DNA from 4 places in the Kosakonia sp. Marseille-Q7440 genome. Region 2 is predicted to be linked to each of the others. Evidence: predicted binding sites of a transcription regulator. Region 2 holds the regulator's gene; each other region holds the start of a gene.
The links. The regulator CRP, encoded in region 2, controls carbon source genes, mostly activating them, when cyclic AMP is high. The targets are predictions, from matches to a motif close to ATGTGANNNNNNTCACAT.
Positions count from the first base shown of each region.

Region 1 (4,059 bases), 180 kb from region 2:
TTCTTGTCGTCGCCCGTTTTTTTGTGGTCCATATCAACCACCGCACCGTTCGCCGCAATGTAATCCAGCTCTTCGCGACTCATACGCGGATGGTCGGTTGGGTTATGCACAAACTTCACCCACGCAAAGGTCAGCACAAAACCGATCCCGCCCATCACCGTAAAGACATGCTCCCAGCCCCAGGCGTAGGTCAGCCAGCCGAGCAGCGGCGAGAAGAGCGCCAGCGAGAAGTATTGCGCTGAGTTAAAGAGCGCCGAGGCGGTACCGCGCTCCTTCGCCGGAAACCATGCCGCAACGATGCGCGCGTTCGCCGGGAAGGAGGGCGCTTCAGAGAAACCGAGCATAAAGCGCATGATAAACATCGACACCCCGGCCCAGGCGAGCGGGAATACATCGACAAAACCCTGCAAGAAAGTGAAGAGCGACCAGAAAAAGAGGCTGTAGGTGTAGACGCGTTTGGAGCCGAAGCGGTCGAGCAGCCAGCCGCCGGGGATCTGCATCAGCAGGTAGGCCCAGCCGAAGGCGGAGAAGATGTAACCCATCGAGACGGAATCGAGTTGCAGCTCTTTGGCGACATCAGTTCCGGCAATAGAGAGCGTGGCACGGTCAGCGTAGTTAACTGCGGTGACAATAAATATAATCAGCAGAATTAAATAACGGGTAGGAATCGCCCGTTTTGCTTCGACGGTTTGTTCAATAGCCATTTTAATTTCCTCGGACACCGCTAACTTTTAAATATATTTATTTGGGTGGTTTATCTGATGGTATTTAACAACGTAGAGTTAATTCAGATAACAGATACAGAGATTTAATTAGCCCTCAGTATAAACAGCGCCGGGAGAGCACACATTGTAACCTTGCTCAATTTTTTAACTATTCTAAAAGATTATTTTGAGCATATGCCCATAAAGCTGGGCGCTGATGCACACTTCTTGCATTATGCCGCCGCGCAGCATGCCGCGCGGCGTGAATAGGTGATATGCGTCACATTTTAATAGTTGAACACCTGACATTCTTATTTCCAGTAAACAAGACTTTTCTTGCTGATATTAATTCCAGAGTAAAGAACGGGTTTCTCTATTGTGAGTGATGCAGCGTACAGTGAGCGGGAGATAAATTAATAATGTCCGACATTGAAATAAGAGAGCAAATGCCTGGCGCGTTTTATATTAAGGTTCACGACACCGATAATGTCGCGATTATCGTTAACGACAACGGCTTAAAAGCCGGTACCCGCTTCCCGGATGGTCTGGAGTTGATTGAACATATTCCGCAGGGGCATAAAGTCGCGCTGGTCGATATTCCTCATCACGGCGAGATCGTGCGCTATGGCGAAGTGATCGGCTACGCCGTGCGCCCGATCCCGCGCGGCAGCTGGATCGACGAATCCCTCGTTGAGCTGCCGACGGCCCCTCCGCTCAACACCCTGCCGCTGGCGACCAAAGTGCCCGAACCCTTGCCGCCACTGGAAGGGTACACCTTCGAAGGCTACCGCAATGCGGATGGCAGCGTCGGCACGAAAAATCTGCTCGGCTTAACCACCAGCGTGCACTGCGTTGCCGGGGTGGTCGATTATGTAGTGAAGCTGATCGAGCGCGATCTGCTGCCAAAATACCCGAATGTCGACGGCGTGGTTGGCCTTAATCACCTTTACGGCTGCGGCGTGGCGATTAATGCCCCGGCGGCGGTGATCCCAATTCGCACTATCCACAACATCTCCCTTAACCCGAACTTCGGCGGCGAAGTGATGGTAATTGGCCTCGGCTGTGAAAAATTGCAGCCGGAGCGGCTGCTACAGGGAACAGATGATGTGCAGGCGATCCCGGCAGACGGCGCCAGCATTGTGCGTTTGCAGGATGAGCACCACGTGGGCTTCCGCTCAATGGTGGATGACATTTTGCAGGTCGCCGAGCGGCATCTGATAAAACTGAACCAGCGCAAACGCGAAACCTGCCCGGCTTCGGAACTGGTGGTCGGCATGCAGTGCGGCGGCAGCGACGCCTTCTCCGGCGTGACCGCTAACCCGGCGGTGGGCTTTGCTTCCGATCTGCTGATCCGCTGCGGCGGCACGGTGATGTTCTCGGAAGTGACGGAAGTGCGCGACGCGATCCACCTGCTCACTCCGCGCGCTATCAACGAAGAGGTGGGCAAACGCCTGCTGGAAGAGATGGCCTGGTACGATAATTACCTCGATCTTGGCAAAACCGATCGCAGCGCCAACCCATCGCCCGGCAACAAAAAAGGCGGGCTGGCTAACGTGGTGGAAAAAGCACTGGGCTCGATTGCCAAATCAGGCAAGAGCGCCATTTCCGAGGTGCTCTCTCCCGGACAGCGCCCGACCAAACGCGGCCTGATCTACGCCGCCACACCAGCCAGCGATTTCGTCTGCGGCACCCAGCAGGTGGCCTCCGGCATTACCGTGCAGGTCTTTACCACCGGTCGCGGCACGCCCTATGGGTTGATGGCGGTACCGGTGATCAAAATGGCGACCCGTACCGAGCTGGCAAACCGCTGGTATGACTTGATGGATATTAATGCGGGCACCATCGCTACCGGCGAGGAGAGCATAGAAGAGGTGGGCTGGAAGCTGTTCCACTTTATTCTCGATGTCGCCAGCGGGCGCAAAAAAACCTTTTCCGATCAATGGGGATTGCATAACCAGCTGGCGGTATTTAACCCGGCACCGGTGACCTGATCCCCGCAAGAAAATGTGTAAACCTCACCATTAGCATGGCTCCGGCCATGCTTTTTTTTTGCCCCTCAACGCCTTTCATTCTCTTTCCCTCCCTTTCGTAACTTTCGTTTTTACGATTCAAATCACAAAAAAACATTACGAAAGACTATATCTTCTTTCGAAGAAAATAAACGAAAGGGTTCGGAGGCAGGATGTTTATCATTTCAACAAAAACCATGCTCACTAAGGCGCAGCGCGAGGGCTACGCGGTGCCTGCCTTTAATATCCATAACCTCGAAACACTTCAGGTTGTCGTTGAGACCGCCGCCGAGTTGCGCTCACCGCTAATTGTAGCGGGTACACCAGGGACCTTTAGCTACGCCGGAATCGGCAATATTGTTGCCATCGCCGCCGATCTGGCAAAAACCTATAACCAACCGCTGGCGATCCACCTCGATCACCATGAAGAGCTTGCCGATATCGAGCGCAAAGTTCACGCCGGGGTGCGCTCGGTGATGATCGACGGCTCTCACCTCCCTTATGCCGAAAATGTGGCGGTGGTAAAAGCCGTTACCGACTTCTGCCATCGCTATGACGTCAGCGTTGAGGCGGAGTTGGGTCGTCTTGGTGGCCAGGAGGACGACCTGATCGTCGACGCCAAAGACACGCGCTTTACCAATCCGCAGCAGGCGCAGGATTTTATCGCAAAGAGCGGCATCGACTCGCTTGCGGTGGCGATCGGCACCGCGCACGGCCTCTACAGTGAGGAGCCGAAGCTCGATTTCGACCGGCTGGCGGAGATTCGTCAGGCCGTCGAGGTTCCGCTGGTGTTACACGGCGCTTCCGGCCTGCCTGCGGCCGATATTCGCCGCGCTATCGGCCTTGGCGTCTGTAAGGTCAACGTCGCTACCGAACTCAAAATCGCCTTTTCCGACGCGCTTAAGGCGTACCTGCTCTCAAACCCGAATGCCAGCGATCCGCGCCACTACATGGTACCGGCCAAAGCCGCCATGAAGAATGTGGTACGCAAAGTCATCCACGATTGCGGCTGTGAAGGGAAGCTGTAAGCCCACCCATTTAACCGGAGAATCACGTGAAAGAGATTATTGCCCGCCATAAAGCGGGAGAGCACCTTGGCATCTGTTCCGTCTGCTCGGCCCATCCGTTAGTGATTGAAGCCGCGCTGCGCTTCGATTTGCATACCGATAACAGTGTGCTGATCGAAGCGACATCCAACCAGGTTAACCAGTTTGGCGGCTATACCGGTATGCAGCCGGCCGATTTCCGCGACTTTGTCTATGCCATCGCCCGCGAGGTCGGATTTCCGCTGGAGCGGCTGATCCTCGGCGGCGATCATCTTGGGCCTAACTGCTGGCAGAACGAGC
Region 1 covers NZ_CBCPLT010000002.1:712,320-716,378, reverse strand. The annotation lists gene ACWPW2_RS17345 (MFS transporter) at 1-704, opposite strand, end outside; gene garD (galactarate dehydratase) at 1,124-2,695, shown strand; gene ACWPW2_RS17335 (tagatose bisphosphate family class II aldolase) at 2,887-3,741, shown strand; gene gatZ (tagatose-bisphosphate aldolase subunit GatZ) at 3,768-4,059, shown strand, end outside.
Region 1: a site for CRP is predicted at 973-990, ahead of garD (galactarate dehydratase). Genes of this name have one in related genera too.

Region 2 (4,059 bases):
ATCCAGAAGATGATCCGCGACACCAGCGAGCGCGGTCACTCCCGGGAAGCAGTGATGGATTCGGTGGTGCGCTCAATGGAAGATTACATCAACTACATCACGCCGCAGTTTTCCCGCACTCATCTCAACTTCCAGCGCGTTCCCACCGTCGATACCTCAAACCCCTTTGCCGCCAAAGGCATTCCTTCTCTTGATGAGAGCTTTGTCGTGATTCATTTCCGCAATCTGGAGGGGATCGATTATCCGTGGCTGCTGGCAATGTTGCAGGGATCGTTTATCTCGCATATGGATACGCTGGTGGTGCCGGGCGGCAAAATGGGGCTGGCGATGGAGCTGATTATGACGCCGCTGGTGCAGCGGCTGATGGAAGGCAAAAAGATTAAATAACCCGGCGGGAAGCGCCGCCGGGCGGGCTTATCAGGCTTCGATCACCTCAAAGGAGTGGGTAATCTTGACTGCTTTTTCCAGCATCAGCGCCACGGAGCAGTACTTCTCAGCCGAGAGATCGACCGCGCGGGAGACGGCAGCCTCTTTCAGCGCTTTGCCGGTGACGATGAAGTGCAGGTTGATATGGGTAAAGTAGCGCGGTGCTTCTTCACGGCGCTCGGAGGTCAGCTTCACTTCGCAGTCGGTCACGTCATGACGCCCTTTTTGCAGAATCGACACCACGTCAATGGCGCTGCAGCCGCCGGCGGCCATTAAGACCATCTCCATCGGGCTGGGAGCTTTGTCCCCGGAGTTGCCATCCATCAGGATTTGGTGGCCGGAAGCGGACTCACCAAGGAACGTTAACCCTTCAACCCATTTCACTCGTGCCTGCATGTTCATCACTCCGGTATGGCAAATTTTTTCACAGATTACGCGTACATAACAAAACGCGCAACGGAAGGCGACCTGCGTCATGCTGAAGCGAGACACCAGGAGACAGGCGCCAAAAGCTATGCTAAAACAGTCTACATGCTACAGAGAAACATTGACGTTACGAATGTACGCAAGGGATATCATACATTAGAGACCGCAGATGTCGCTGACGGTCCACTTCCCGGGATTTGGGAAGCTTTGATTGCAACCCCAGAAGCTGAATGATTCACGCCGTTTCTGGAGCCAGCTTATAACAGAGGATAATCGCGCATGGTGCTTGGCAAACCGCAAACAGACCCGACTCTCGAATGGTTCTTGTCTCATTGCCATATTCATAAGTACCCGTCGAAGAGCACGCTGATTCACCAGGGTGAAAAAGCGGAAACGCTGTATTACATCGTTAAAGGCTCAGTGGCAGTGCTCATCAAGGATGAAGAGGGTAAAGAGATGATCCTCTCTTACCTCAACCAGGGCGATTTTATTGGTGAACTGGGCCTGTTTGAAGAAGGTCAGGAGCGCAGCGCCTGGGTTCGCGCCAAGACCGCCTGTGAAGTGGCGGAGATCTCCTACAAAAAATTCCGTCAGCTTATCCAGGTGAATCCGGATATTCTGATGCGCCTCTCCTCGCAGATGGCGCGTCGCCTGCAGGTGACCTCGGAGAAAGTCGGTAACCTGGCGTTCCTCGACGTGACCGGCCGCATTGCACAGACTCTGCTGAACCTGGCAAAACAGCCGGACGCCATGACCCACCCGGACGGTATGCAAATTAAAATTACCCGTCAGGAGATCGGTCAGATCGTCGGTTGCTCCCGCGAAACGGTTGGCCGCATTCTTAAAATGCTCGAAGATCAAAACCTGATCTCCGCCCACGGTAAAACTATCGTCGTCTACGGTACGCGTTAATCTGCGAAATGGCGCATCGCTCATGCGGTGCGCCGTTTTTGTTTTCCCATGTGGCGCAGGCTGATTTATCACCCCGAAATCAACTACGCACTGCGACAAACGCTGGTGTTATGCCTGCCTGTGGCGGTTGGGCTGCTGCTCGGCCATCTGCAACAGGGTCTTCTCTTCTCGCTGGTTCCCGCCTGCTGCAATATTGCGGGCCTCGATACCCCGCATAAACGCTTCTTTAAACGCCTGATTATCGGCGGCTCGCTGTTTGCCGGCTGTAGCCTGGCGGTGCAGCTTTTGCTGGCGGAAAATCTTCCGCTACCGGTGATCATGACGGTGCTAACGCTGCTGCTGGGCGTGACAGGTGAAATCAGCGCGCTGCATGGCCGCTTACTTCCCGCATCTCTCATTGCCGCCATTTTTACTCTCAGCCTCGCCGGAAACATGCCGGTGTGGGAGCCGCTGCTGATCTACACCCTCGGCACCCTGTGGTACGGGCTGTTTAACTGGTTCTGGTTCTGGCTATGGCGCGAACAGCCGCTGCGCGAATCCCTCAGCTTGCTCTACCGGCAACTGGCGGACTATTGCGAAGCGAAATATAGCCTGTTAACCCAACACATCGATCCGGAAACCGCGCTGCCGCCGCTGCTCGACCGCCAGCAGAAAGCGGTGGATCTGATTAGCCAGTGTTACCAGCAGCTGCATATGCTGGCGGCCAATCAGAACAACGATTACAAGCGCCTGCTGCGCGTCTTTCAGGTCGCGTTGGATCTGCAGGAGCATATCTCTGTCAGCCTGCATCAGCCGGAAAAGGTGCAGAAGCTGGTCGAGCGCACCCACGCCGAGCAGGTGATTCGCTGGAATGCGCAAACCGTCGCGGCTCGCCTGCGCGTGCTGGCAGATGACATTCTCTATCACCGCTATCCGACCCGCTTCACCATGGAGAAGCAGGTCGGTGCGCTGGAAAAAATTGCCCGTCAGCACCCTGATAATCCGGTCGGGCAGTTTTGCGCCTGGCACTTCAGCCGTATCGCCCGCGTGCTGCGCACCCAGCGCCCGCTCTACATCCGCGATTTGATGGAGGATAAGCAGGAGCGCCTGCCGCTGATCCCGGCGCTAAAAAGCTATCTGTCCCTGAAATCGACCGCCCTGCGCAATGCGGCGCGTATCAGCGTCATGCTCAGCATCGCCAGCCTGATGGGCAGCGCATTAAATCTGCCGAAACCTTACTGGATCATGATGACGGTGATGGTGGTGACGCAGAACGGTTATGGCGCGACGCGGGTACGCATTGTCAACCGTGCCGCCGGCACGCTGGCCGGGCTGGTGGTGGCGGGAATGACGCTGCACTTTCATGTGCCGCTCGGTTTTACCCTCGCTGCGATGCTGATGATCACCTTGAGTAGCTATCTGATTATCCGCAAAAGTTACGGCTGGGCGACGGTCGGTTTCACGATTACGGCGGTCTATACCTTGCAAATCCTGACGCTTAACGGCGACCAGTTTATCCTCGCCCGGCTGGTCGATACGCTGATTGGCTGCCTGATTGCCTTTGGCGGGATGGTGTGGCTGTGGCCGCAGTGGCAGAGCGGCCTGCTGCGCCAGAATGCGCACGATGCGCTGGAGGCCTATCAGGATGCGATTCGCCTGATCCTCAGCAATAACCCGGAAGCAACGCCGCTGGCCTGGCAGCGTATGCAGGTTAATCAGGCGCACAACGCCCTGTTCAACTCCCTCAACCAGGCGATGCAGGAGCCCGGCTTTAACAGCCGCTATCTGAGCGATATGAAACTGTGGGTGACGCATAGCCAGTTTATTGTCGAACACATTAACGCCATGACGACGCTGGCGCGCGAGCACACCATGCTGACGCCGGACCTGGCGCAGCGCTATCTCGAATCATGTGAAATTGCGCTGCAACGTTGTCAGCAGCGGCTGGAGTATGACGGGCCGGGAGAGTCCGGTGATGTGAATGTTATGGAAGGACCGGAGACGCTGACCCACGGCCCAATGAGCACGCTGGAGCAGCATTTGCAGCGCATTATTGGGCATCTGAGCACCATGCACACCATCTCGTCGGTGGCATGGCGTCAGCGCCCGCATCACGGCATCTGGCTACGCCGACGTCTTACGCGTTAACCACGCTCGCAACGGCCTGCGCAAAGCGCTGCATCCCTTCATCAATATCCTGCTCCTCGATAATCAGCGACGGCGCGAAACGCATCACATCCGGGCCGGCATTCAGCACCATCACGCCCGCTGCGGCAGCCGCATGCAGGAAATCGCGTGCACGGCCTTTGTATTGCG
Region 2 covers NZ_CBCPLT010000002.1:534,437-538,495, reverse strand. The annotation lists gene ACWPW2_RS16360 (phosphoribulokinase) at 1-387, shown strand, start outside; gene ACWPW2_RS16355 (OsmC family protein) at 418-822, opposite strand; gene crp (cAMP-activated global transcriptional regulator CRP) at 1,132-1,764, shown strand; gene ACWPW2_RS16345 (YccS/YhfK family putative transporter) at 1,813-3,891, shown strand; gene argD (bifunctional acetylornithine/succinyldiaminopimelate transaminase) at 3,881-4,059, opposite strand, start outside.

Region 3 (4,059 bases), on a different contig from region 2:
CTGAAGGCTTAGCGCCCCTTTTTTTCACAGCCTGGCCGGTTTGAACCCATAATCTAACCAAATGGAATGTCTGGTATGCTCAAAATTCATGATGTGATCGGTAGCACGTTTTTAGCTTTAATTGTATGATGAATGCGTTTCAGCAAGGATTTCCACCATGAATAAGACACTGATAACTATCTGGCAGTACCTGCGAGCCTTCGCACTCATCTATGCCTGCTTATATGCGGGTATTTTTGTCGCCTCACTGCTGCCGATCGCCATTCCGGGCAGCATTATTGGCATGCTGATTATGTTTGTCCTGCTGGCGCTGCAAATCCTGCCGGCGAAGTGGGTCAATCCCGGCTGTTTTCTGCTTATTCGCTACATGGCGCTGCTGTTTGTGCCTATCGGCGTCGGCGTCATGCAGTATTACGACGTGCTGCGCGCGCAGTTCGGCCCGATTGTGGTCTCCTGCGCGGTGAGCACGCTGGTGGTCTTTTTGGTGGTGAGCTGGAGTACCCATCTGGTACACGGCGAGCGTAAAGTAGCCGGTCGTGAGGAAACAAAAGAGTGATGGCCTATATCTGGTGGTCCCTGCCGTTAACACTGGCGGTCTTTTTTGCCGCCCGCAAACTGGCCGCGCGCTTTAAGCTGGCGCTGCTTAACCCTTTGCTGGTGGCAATGGTGGTGATCATCCCGCTGCTGCTGCTGACCGGCACGCCCTACGATCACTACTTTCAGGGCAGCAAAGTGCTCAACGATCTGCTGCAACCCGCGGTCGTGGCGCTGGCGTTTCCTCTTTATGAACAGCTGCACCAGATCCGCGCGCGCTGGAAATCGATTATTACTATCTGCTTTATCGGCAGCCTGGTGGCGATGATCAGCGGAACGCTTATCGCGCTTTTAATGGGAGCGACGCCCGAGATTGCCGCCTCGATATTACCGAAGTCCGTCACCACGCCGATTGCGATGGCGGTAGGCGGCAGTATTGGCGGCATTCCGGCCATTAGCGCGGTATGCGTGATTTTTGTCGGCGTGCTTGGCGCGGTCTTCGGGCACACCTTACTCAACCTGATGCGCATCAAGACCAAATCGGCACGCGGGCTGGCAATGGGCACCGCTTCACACGCGCTGGGCACCGCGCGCAGCGCGGAGCTGGATTACCAGGAGGGCGCTTTCAGCTCGCTGGCGCTGGTGATCTGCGGGATTATCACCTCGCTTGTCGCGCCGTTCCTCTTTCCGCTGCTGATTGCGCTGTGGGGTTAAAATTTGCGATGTGTCGCGCAATTCTTTAATGCGTTTCATTTGTTGCATAAACAGTGTGATTTGCGTCACATATAAAAGCGAAGCAGGCCCGTACACTGTCTCTCCAATACACTGCTATGAGGCACTGCTATGCATTCTCGTTTTCACACTGCTTTTTCCGGCCTGCCGGGTGAACTTCAGACCGCGCTGGCGCCTCTGCTGGTGGATGAACACTTCCCCGCTATGCTGAGCGCGGAGCAGGTGGCAACGTTGCAAAGCGCGACCCAGCTTGATGCCGATGCACTGGCCTTCGCGCTGCTGCCCCTCGCTGCTGCCTGCGCCCGCACGGATCTCTCCCATTTCGATGTCGGCGCGATTGCCCGCGGCGTCAGCGGCACCTGGTATTTCGGCGCCAATATGGAGTTTATCGGCGCCACCATGCAGCAGACGGTGCACGCCGAGCAGAGCGCCATCAGCCACGCCTGGCTGCGCGGTGAGACCGCACTGGAATCGGTCACCGTCAACTACACGCCGTGCGGCCACTGCCGACAGTTTATGAATGAGCTCAACAGCGGGCTTTCGCTGCGCATTAATCTGCCAGGCCGCGCGCCGCATACGCTCGGTGATTACCTGCCGGATGCCTTTGGGCCGAAAGATCTGGAGATTAAAACCCTGCTGATGGACGCCCAGGATCACGGTTTCGCCCCGCGCGGCGATGCGCTGACCCAGGCCGCGATTGCCGCAGCCAGCCAGAGCCACTCCCCTTATACTCACTCACCTTCCGGCGTTGCCCTGCTCTGCCGCGACGGGCAGATCTTCAGTGGACGTTATGCGGAGAACGCGGCGTTCAACCCAACGCTGCCGCCGCTACAGGGTGCGCTTAATCTGCTCAGCCTGAGCGGTTTCGACTACCCGGACATTACGCGCGCCGTGCTGGCGGAACGCGCTGACGCGCCGTTAACGCAGTGGGATGCAACAGCTGCGACGCTGCGTGCGTTAGGTTGCGACGCGGTTGAGCGCGTAACGCTATGATGCGCATCACTGCGGTCAAGGCCGCAGTGATGAAAAACAGCGCGATTGAGCTGCCGTTTCTTGCGCTTGCGGTGTGGGTAAAGTAGCCTGAGTGCAATTTCAATCCCTTACCGAGCCTGCTTCATGTTAAAGCGTGTTTTTTACAGCCTGATAGTCCTCATTGGTCTGCTGGTGTTAACCGCGCTGGGTCTCGATCGCTGGATGAGCTGGAAAACCGCCCCCTATATCTACGACGACCTGCAGGATCTCCCCTGGCGCCAGGTCGGCGTGGTGCTCGGCACCGCCAAATATTACCGCACCGGTGTGATCAACCAATATTACCGCTACCGCATTCAGGGTGCCCTTAACGCCTATAACAGCGGCAAGGTGAACTACCTGCTGTTGAGCGGCGATAATGCCCAGCAGAGCTATAACGAGCCGGTGACGATGCGCAAAGATCTGATCGCCGGCGGCGTTGATCCTGCGGATATCGTGCTTGATTACGCCGGTTTCCGTACGCTGGACTCGATTGTCCGCACCCGCAAAGTATTCGACACCAACGACTTCATTATCATCACCCAGCGCTTCCACTGTGAACGTGCGCTGTTTATCGCCCGCCACTTAGGCATTCAGGCTCAGTGTTATGCCGTGCCGTCACCAAAAGATATGTGGAGCGTGCGGGCGCGCGAATTCGGCGCCCGGCTCGGCACAATTGCAGATCTCTATCTGTTTAAACGTGAACCCCGTTTCCTTGGGCCTTTAGTGCCGATCCCTGCCATGCATGAAGTGCCCGAAGATGCTCAGGGCTACCCGGCGGTCACGGCCGAGCAGTTAATTGATATGCAAAAAAAGAGGTAACAGAGCGGATTACGTGAATGGCACCGTGCGGCCACTGCTTTTGACCGGGCGGATAAGCGTGAAATCACGGGCGATAAAGCCCTGGTGGTCAATAACAGCGGAGGCGTTTCTCTCCAGCGTCCATGTGCCGTTCAGCGCGTTAAACTGCATCACTTTCTCCCCTTCCGGCGTCTTCACCAGATAGTCTCCCGTTTTCAGATAGCCTGCGCTGCAGGTGATCCGTGCCGGCGGGTTGTTGTCCATTCTGTACTCGATCTTGCGAAACCCGGTCTGCACCGAGCAGAAGTAGAAAAACGGCAACGACGTGACGGTGAGATCGCCGACTTTGGCAATCACTTCGCCCTCACGAAGCAGTTCAACATTTTTTAAAACGAAATTCACCTGACTGGTTTTTTCATGCGGTGCGTGGTCAATTCTAAAAAAAACAAAATTCATAAGCGCCCCTTGAGCTGCCATCACAACTCTCAAAGATTGTCCTTTAAGCGTATGTAGCCGCTGCGATGAAGACCTTCAGAATCCCCTTAAATTTGATCGGTTCTTCAATAAGATGCGCGCAGGACGGGGGTTTCAAGGCACAAACAAGGCACAGGACAACGCAGCGTAAGCTGCATGACACGTGCCTTTGCGGAGGTCAAAAGGGGGAAAAATCAGGCGACTTTTTCGTGCTCGATTTCATGCTCCGTCAGGCTGCGCTGCAGATCGTAGATCAGGCTGCGCACCATATCGGGAGTTAAGCTGAAAAACTGCGAGTCAAAAGTCGATGCACCCGGGCCATATGGCGAAGTGCTGTAACCAAATTTCACAACGATGCTCTGCTGCTTGTCTACCGCGCCCACTTGCCATCCAGTGACGGGGAATGCCGGAAAAGCGAATTCATTCTTCATCCTAATCTCCTTATAAACGTTGGGACTACATAAAGCGTAGCAGCGACGCCGGATTTCTCCATGCCGAATAGATGAAGTT
Region 3 covers NZ_CBCPLT010000001.1:2,839,777-2,843,835, forward strand. The annotation lists gene ACWPW2_RS13310 (CidA/LrgA family protein) at 158-556, shown strand; gene ACWPW2_RS13315 (CidB/LrgB family autolysis modulator) at 553-1,248, shown strand; gene cdd (cytidine deaminase) at 1,378-2,259, shown strand; gene sanA (outer membrane permeability protein SanA) at 2,383-3,096, shown strand; gene ACWPW2_RS13330 (hypothetical protein) at 3,106-3,477, opposite strand; gene ACWPW2_RS13335 (bssS family protein) at 3,744-3,980, opposite strand.
Region 3: a site for CRP is predicted at 1,302-1,319, ahead of cdd (cytidine deaminase). Genes of this name have one in related genera too.

Region 4 (4,059 bases), on a different contig from region 2:
CGTTGAGGAACAAAGAGATGATTATTCTTGTTACCGGGGCAACCGCAGGGTTTGGCGAGAGCATTACCCGCCGCTTTATTCAGAATGGCCACCACGTGATCGCCACCGGCCGCCGTCAGGAGCGTCTGCAGGAGCTGAAAGAGGAGCTGGGCGAGAATCTCTACACCGCGCAGCTGGATGTGCGTAACCGCGCGGCGATCGACGAGTTTATCGCCGCCCTGCCCGCGCAATGGCGCGAGATTGATGTGCTGGTCAATAACGCCGGGCTGGCGCTCGGCATGGAGCCCGCCCACAAAGCCAATGTGGATGACTGGGAAACGATGATCGACACCAACAATAAAGGGCTGGTCTATATGACCCGCGCCGTGCTGCCGGGAATGGTTGAGCGCAATCGCGGCCATATCATCAACCTTGGATCAACGGCCGGTAGCTGGCCTTACGCGGGTGGCAACGTCTACGGCGCGAGCAAAGCCTTTGTGCGCCAGTTCAGCCTCAACCTGCGCACCGATCTGAGCGGTACCGCAGTGCGTGTCACCAATATCGAGCCGGGTCTGGTTGGCGGTACCGAATTCTCCAACGTGCGCTTTAAAGGCGATGACGATAAAGCGACTAAAACCTACGAAAACACCACCGCGCTGAGCGCGGAAGATGTGACCGAAGCGGTGTGGTGGGTGGCGACACTGCCGAAGCATGTCAATATCAACACACTTGAGATGATGCCGGTCAGCCAGAGCTACGCCGGTCTGAGCGTGCACCGCCAGAGCTGATGCTTCCCGCCCGGCCTGCGGGCCGGGTATGGGATGTGCGCAGAAACAATGGTATGGTAGCCGGGTTAACCCTTTAAAAAGTAAGAGCGAATGGCCTCCGAAACGCAACTCAATCCTACGCAACCCGTTAATCAACAGATCTACAGCATCCTGCGAAGGGATATTGTCCACTGCCTGATCCCACCGGGCACCCCGCTCTCGGAAAAAGAGGTGTCGGTGCGTTTTGACGTCTCGCGCCAGCCGGTGCGTGAAGCTTTTATCAAACTCGCGGAAAACGGCTTGATTCAGATCCGCCCCCAGCGCGGAAGCTACGTTAATAAAATCTCGCTTACACAAGTGCGCAACGGTTGCTTTGTCCGCCAGGCGATAGAGTGCGCCGTGGCCCGCCGCGCCGCGCTGATGATAGATGACAGCGCCTGTTATCAGCTTGAGCAGAATCTCCACCAGCAGCGGATCGCCATTGAGCGTAAGCAGCTGAACGATTTCTTTGAACTGGATGATGATTTTCACCACAAGCTGGCGCTGATCGCTGATTGCCAGCTGGCGTGGGATACGATTGAAAACATCAAGGCGACTATCGACCGCGTACGCTATATGAGCCTCGATCACGTTTCACCCCCGGAGATGCTGCTGCGCCAGCACCAGGCCATTTTCGAGGCGCTGGAAAAGCGCGACGCCGATGCGGTTGAAAATGCCATGACCCTGCATCTGCAGGAGATCAGCGAATCGGTTAAAACCATTCGCCAAGAGAATCGCGACTGGTTCAGCGAAGAGTAACTCCCCTCTTTTCCCCTTATCAGGTCACCTTTTTTGCCGGAAAAAAGTGTGACCTTGATCAAAAGCAAAAACTCATCATCTCAGTGGCGTATTTATAGGGCGTCCGTTTTGGGGCCATCTTCTGCCCCGGTTCGTTTTATGGATATTATCAAGGAGAAACCATCATGATGACTTATGACCGTAACCGTAACCCTATCACCACCGGCTCACGCGTGATGATTAACGGCACTGGCCGCACTGGCAAAATTGTCGCTATTCACGCCGAGGGATTAAGCGCTGAAAAAGTGCGCCGTAACAAAACGGTGGAAGTGGAAGGGTGCGAAGGCAAATTCGAGCCGGTAGAGCTTATCCGCCTCGGCCTGCACTGATAGGCAAAACGTGATGAGGATGAATGCCGCCGCCGCGGCATTCATTATTGAGTTACAGCCCGGCAGCAAACTGCGCGACCGTCGCTCTTGCCCCTTTCGCCAGCAGCATCTGATACGCCTTTTGCACCTGCGCGACAAACGCTCTCTCTTTCGGCAACTCACGGCCAAAGATCGCCTCTATGCCCAGCAACGCCTCTACGCGAGCTTCCCCTTGTGTACTGCTGTTCACTGCCTGCTGAATCACAGCCAGCAGCGGATCGCACACTTCAATGGCCTGCCCCTGCTCGTCAACGCCACCGACATAGCGCATCCAGCCCGCGATACCTAACGCCAGCAGTGAGAAATCACTGCCCTGCGCCAGATGCCAGCGCACAGAATCGAGCATCCGCTGCGGCAGCTTCTGACTGCCGTCCATGGCGATCTGCCAGGTACGGTGGCGCAGCGCGGTGTTGCTGTAACGCGCAATCAGCAGATCGGCGTAATGCGCCAGATCGACGCCTTCGACTTTCAGCGTCGGCGCCTGTTCGCGCAGCATCAGCGCATGCGCGGCGCGGCGGTAATGTTCATCTTCCATGCACTCATTGATGTGCTGATAACCTGCCAGATAGCCGAGATAAGCGAGGAAGGAGTGACTGCCGTTCAGCATGCGCAGCTTCATCTCTTCAAACGGCACCACATCGCTCACCAGCTCAGCCCCCGCTTTCTCCCATGCCGGGCGGCCTGCGACAAAGTTATCTTCAATCACCCACTGGCGGAACGGTTCACAGGCGACGCCCGCCGGATCGCGCACGCCGGTAAGCTGTTCGATCTTCTCAAGGGTTTCCGCCGTCACTGCCGGGACGATACGATCGACCATCGTGGAGGGAAAGGTGACGTTCTCTTCAATCCAGCGCGCCAGCGCGGCGTCCACCGTGCGGGCATAGGCACAGACAACGTTGCGCGTAACGTGGCCGTTTTCCGGCATGTTGTCGCAGGACATCACGCTGAACGGCGGTAAACCTGCGGCTTTGCGACGCGAGAGCGCTTCGACAATCACCCCGGCGGCGGATTTTGGCTGATGCGGGTTTTGCAGATCGGCTACGATCAGCGGGTGATCGAGCATCAGTTCCCCGGTCGCCGGTGAGTGGCAGTAGCCTTTCTCGGTGATGGTCAGCGAAACAATGGCGACCTGCGGCTCACACATGGCATCCAGCACCGTTTCCAGCCCGTCTACCTGCGCATGCAGCGCGCGTTTCGCCACGCCAACCACGCGCGCGGTCCACGCATCGGCGGACATCTCCGCCACGGTGTAGAGATTATCCTGCTGTTTCAGATCGGCAATCTGCTGCTCGCCGCCGATAAGATTAACTTCGCAGTAGCCCCAGTCGCTGCCGTGCTCTGCGGCGAGAATATCGGTGTAGACCGACTGATGCGCGCGGTGAAACGCGCCAAAACCAAGATGCACAATGCGCGCAACCAGGGTGCTGCGATCGTACTGAGGTAACGTGGCTTTCGCCGTTAACAGCCTGTTTTCCATGGTGAGACTCGTCTTATTAAATGAAACAGTGGTTCACTAGATTAAGGCGTAGCGCAAACCCGACTATGATTTGCGACAGGATTTGCTGACTGCACCAACTAGAATGGTAACCAAATGTGTCTTATGCCTGAGTAAAAATGGTTCAACTCAGACGTAGTGGCGAGAGGCTACAGGCTGCGCTGCGCTTTGGTTCTGGCTTTGAGGTTCGGCGGCGTCTTGCAGAATACTCAAATCACGGTCGCGTACTTCCGGCATCAGCACGGCAGAAACGAGGCCAATCACCGAGTAAGCCATTAACATCACCGCGATTGGCCACCACGCACCGGTCATATTACAGAAGATACCCGCCAGCACCGGCCCGAAACCGACCGCAATCAGACCACCCGCCTCTTTTGAGATCGCCATGCGCGTGAAGCGGTTACGCGAGCCAAACATCTCCGCCATGGTGATGTTCTCCAGCGCGAACAGCCCCAGTACGGCGATATTATGGATAACGATGATCGACAGCATAATCACGCCGGGCGCGTAGCTTTTATCGACAATCACCGCCATCATTGGCCAGGCAAGAAGCACCGATGAAACGCAGAGACAAATATAGGGCAAACGGCGACCCACTTTATCCGACAACCAA
Region 4 covers NZ_CBCPLT010000001.1:1,921,187-1,925,245, reverse strand. The annotation lists gene ydfG (bifunctional NADP-dependent 3-hydroxy acid dehydrogenase/3-hydroxypropionate dehydrogenase YdfG) at 18-767, shown strand; gene ACWPW2_RS08925 (GntR family transcriptional regulator) at 858-1,544, shown strand; gene ydfZ (putative selenium delivery protein YdfZ) at 1,709-1,912, shown strand; gene ACWPW2_RS08915 (mannitol dehydrogenase family protein) at 1,965-3,428, opposite strand; gene ACWPW2_RS08910 (MFS transporter) at 3,576-4,059, opposite strand, start outside.
Region 4: a site for CRP is predicted at 1,591-1,608, ahead of ydfZ (putative selenium delivery protein YdfZ). Genes of this name have one in related genera too.